2 regions of the Clostridium sediminicola genome follow, and region 1 is predicted to be linked to the other one. Evidence: riboswitches for the same ligand, from Rfam matches in the RefSeq annotation. Region 1 holds a riboswitch; the other holds the start of a gene.
What was found. A riboswitch is a leader RNA that binds a small molecule or an ion and turns the genes downstream of it on or off. The one in region 1 is predicted to bind ZMP and ZTP.

Region 1 (2,210 bases):
AAGGTAAAAGTTATAAAGCAGAACCTTTCCCAGAATTTATTAGAGAAATTATTGATACAAATGGGCTTGTAAATATGATTAGAGGAAAGGTGGAGCAATAATGAAAATTACAGTTTTAAAGGGCGACGGAATTGGACCAGAAGTAGTACATGAAGGGATAAAAGTATTAGAAAAGATTTCTAATAAATATTCAATAGATCTTAGCTTTGATTATGGTTCTATAGGGGGTGCTTCTATAGACGAGTATGGTGTTCCATTGACAGATGAAACTATCGATAAATGTAAAGCTTCTGATGCAGTTCTTTTAGGCGCTGTAGGTGGACCTAAATGGGAGGCTATTCCTAAAGAAATTAGACCAGAAGCGGGACTATTGAAGATAAGAAAAGAGTTGAATCTATTTGCTAATTTAAGACCAGCAATAATGTTCAGTGAATTAAAAGATGCTTCTCCATTAAAAAATTCTCTTTTAGAACAAGGTTTAGATATTATGATAGTTAGAGAATTAACTGGTGGTATATATTTTGGAGAAAGACATAATGAAATTATAGATGGTGTTGAAACTGCATGGGATACTATGAAATACATGGATTATGAAATTGAAAGAATTGCTAGAGTTGCTTTTGAAATAGCTATGAAAAGAGATAAAAAACTAACTCTTGTTGATAAAGCGAATGTATTAGATAATTCTAGATTATGGAGAAGAATTGTAGAAAAAATGGCAGATGAGTATCCAGAAGTGGAACTTAAATCTTTATATGTAGATAATGCAGCAATGCAATTAGTTACGAATCCAAAACAGTTTGATGTAATTGTAACTGGAAACATGTTTGGAGATATTATTAGTGATGAAGCTTCAGTTTTAACAGGTTCATTAGGAATGTTGCCATCAGCAAGTTTAGGAGATAATAAATTTGGTTTATATGAGCCAATTCACGGTTCTGCTCCTGATATAGCCGGAAAAGGTATTGCAAATCCAATAGCAACTATTATGAGTATATCAATGATGTTAAAATATACTTTTGGAATGAATGAAGCAGCAGAAGATATTAATACCGCTGTTAAAAAAGCTCTTGCATTAGGATATAGAACAGCTGATATCCATGAAGAAGGAAAAACTTTATTATCTACTTCTGAGATGGGAGATAAGGTAGTAGAACTTATATAAAAATAATTTTAGTGTCTTGACAACAAAATTATTTGATGATATTATTATCTTGAAAATAGTATTGAATCAAACTATTACACGACTGGCGGAAAAAGTGGAATTAACCACGATGGGAGTGTAATTAGATATATGCCGACCGCCTGGGCGACTAGTCCAGGCGGTCGTTTATTTTTTTGCTCCGTCTGGAAAAAATATTAAGGGGGCATATGGATATGGAATTTAAACAATGGAATGGATTTAAAAAAGGAAATTGGAATGAGGGTATAGATGTAAGGAATTTTATTCAATTAAACTATTCGCCATACAATGGGGATGAGAGTTTTCTTAATTCATCTACAGATAAGACAAAAGCAGTATGGGAAAAATGTGAAAAACTTTTAACAGATGAATTAAAAAAAGGTATTTTAGATGTTGATCTAACAAGGGTATCTGGTATTGATAATTTTGAAGCTGGTTATATTGATATTGAAAATGAGACTATAGTAGGTTTACAAACAGATGCTCCTTTAAAGAGAATGATAAATCCTTTTGGTGGCATTAGAATGGTTGAGAAAGCGTTAAAAGATTATGGATATAGAGTAGATGAAAATATGGATAGAATTTTCACTGAATATAGAAAAACTCATAATCAAGGGGTTTTTGATGTATATCCCGAAGAAACAAAACTTGCAAGACATTCAGGTTTGTTAACTGGTTTACCCGATGCTTATGGTAGAGGTAGAATTATTGGAGATTATAGAAGAATAGCTTTATATGGTATTGATGTTTTAATGGAGAATAAATCTAAGGATTTAAAGAAGTTAAAAGGACCTATGAGTGAAGAACTTATGAGATTAAGGGAAGAAGTTAAAGAGCAAATAAGAGCATTGAATAAGATTAAGAATATGGCAAAAACCTATGGATTAGATATCAGTAAGCCTGCCAGTAGTGCACAAGAAGCTGTTCAGTGCGTTTATTTTGGGTATTTAGCTGCAATTAAAGAAAATAATGGTGCTGCAATGTCTCTTGGTAGAACAAGTACTTTTTTAGATATTTTTATTGAAAG
Region 2 (2,210 bases), on a different contig from region 1:
GGCTCTGGTTTTTTCACAAAAGTATTTTCCCATATTCCATCAGCTAGAATATCTAAATAATTTTCTGAAATATATACATCAATAGCATTATCTCTTTCAGCTCTTTTTAAATCATATTTAAATGGCAAATTCAATACCTTAGGATTTTGCCTTAAATACCATATGTCTGCTTTATTTCCTGCCAACCTTGTACAATGAATTCTTGATTGTTGGCCTGCTCCAATACCAATTGCTTGACCGTCTTTTACATAGCAAACAGAATTAGATTGAGTATATTTTAATGTAATCAAAGCTATCATTAAATCTCTTTTCGCATTTTGTGGAATAGATTTATTATCTGTAGGTTTATTTTCAAATATATCTGATCTTATCTTTACATCATTTCTTCTCTGTTCAAATGTAATTCCATACACATCTTTTGTTTCTAATTCTTTTGGTTCATAATCCTTGTCAATTTGAATAACAACGTATGTCCCTTTACGTTTTCTTTTTAAAATATCTAATGCTTCTTTTGAAAAGGATGGAGCGATAATACCATCAGAAACTTCACGTAATAAGAATGTCGCTGTTTGTTCATCGCACTCATGGGATAAAGCTACGAAATCTCCATAAGAAGACATTCTATCAGCTCCTCTAGCTCTAACATAAGCAACAGCAATATCTGATAATTCCACACCCTCTACAAAATATATCTTCTTTAATGTTTCATCTAATGGAATAGCACAGGCTGCTCCTGCAGGACTTACATGTTTAAATGATGCAGCGGAAGCTAATCCTGTAGCTTCTTTTAATTCTTTCACTAATTGCCACCCATTAAGGGCATCTAATAGATTAATATATCCTGGTTTTCCATTTAATATCTTTATAGGCAGTTCACCAGCTTTTGCATAAATTTTTGATGGTTTTTGATTTGGATTACATCCATACTTTAATTCTAATTCTTTCATTTTGCTACACTCCTTTTAGTATAAGAAAAGAGCCTACTATCCGGGCTCTTTGCCCAGACGGTCGGCTCATATTTGCTATACTTCATGTGGTTAATTCCACTTCCGTCAGTCGTATAACTAATTTATTTATATCATTTTTAGCTCCAATTGTCAAAATAGAATTTGTATGAAATTTTATATTTCAATTCTAATTCCAATAATTCTATATGAATCACTTTGATAATTGTTTCTTTTTTATTTCACAAGCAAACCATATAATAATAGGCAAAATTACTATAAATAAAAAAGCATAATATATCCATACCTCAAAAATCCATTCATTAAAACTCATAATGCTATCAAATTCAAAATATGTTAGATTTACAATTAGTAGTGAAATAGGCATTACTATGAATCTATAATTATTACATTCAAATATCTTAGCAACTCCTTTACATGTTGCCAATAAATAAATGCTAATTTTAATAAAGCATCCCACTACAAATATAACACCCGATATCACTTCTATTCTTTGCAAAACATTTCCAACATCTATTCTTTCAATAGCTTCATATGCTGGATAATACAATATTGATGCATGCTCTATTCCTATAACTAAACCAATTGTTAATGAAGTCATTAATAAAAATATTCCTCCAACTAGCAAACCCTGATTATATATTTTATAAATAGATTTCTTGCTTTTTAGAGTAGAAAAAGCAATAGTAAACACTACCGTTTCGCCAAAAGGATAAATAAATACTTCATAAGCACCTTTAATAACCGGTTTAATCCCATTATATAATATAGGACGAAGATTATTTATGTTCATCTTAGGAACGAGTAATAATATTCCAAAAATAGATAAAATGACAAGTACATTCAAGAATAATTCCCCAAACTTACCCATAACTAGAATTCCTTCTTTTACTATCCAAGCACATAGAATCATAATACATATAATTATCACAATTATTGGGGTACTATCCAAATTAACAATATTTATAAATTGACCCAAGTCTATTAGAACTAAAGATGCTAAATCAAAAGTATACCAAGTATATATTAAGATTATCCCCTTTCCAATGAATTTTCCAAAGGTAATCTCAATTATTTCAAACAAATTTTTATCTGTGGAAACATTAAATAATTTACTATATAAAAATATAAAAGGTAATACCATAAATATCGCAAAAATAATAGCCAACCATAATTCTTTTTTTGCTGTTATACCAGATACCAGTATGCTAGATTCCCCAATTATAAAAAGAGTTACAAGCGATA

Region 2: it holds a riboswitch for ZMP and ZTP, as region 1 does, so the genes downstream of both, ACQ3F0_RS08255 (phosphoribosylaminoimidazolecarboxamide formyltransferase) here and pflB (formate C-acetyltransferase) in region 1, are expected to answer to the same signal.

What each region holds. Positions count from the first base shown of each region.
Region 1 covers NZ_BAABMF010000005.1:211,749-213,958, reverse strand. Annotated here, with positions in the region: gene leuD (3-isopropylmalate dehydratase small subunit) at 1-101, shown strand, start outside; gene leuB (3-isopropylmalate dehydrogenase) at 101-1,165, shown strand; ZMP/ZTP riboswitch at 1,234-1,318, shown strand; gene pflB (formate C-acetyltransferase) at 1,378-2,210, shown strand, end outside.
Region 2 covers NZ_BAABMF010000003.1:320,534-322,743, forward strand. Annotated here, with positions in the region: gene ACQ3F0_RS08255 (phosphoribosylaminoimidazolecarboxamide formyltransferase) at 1-947, opposite strand, end outside; ZMP/ZTP riboswitch at 992-1,070, opposite strand; gene ACQ3F0_RS08260 (GerAB/ArcD/ProY family transporter) at 1,159-2,210, opposite strand, start outside.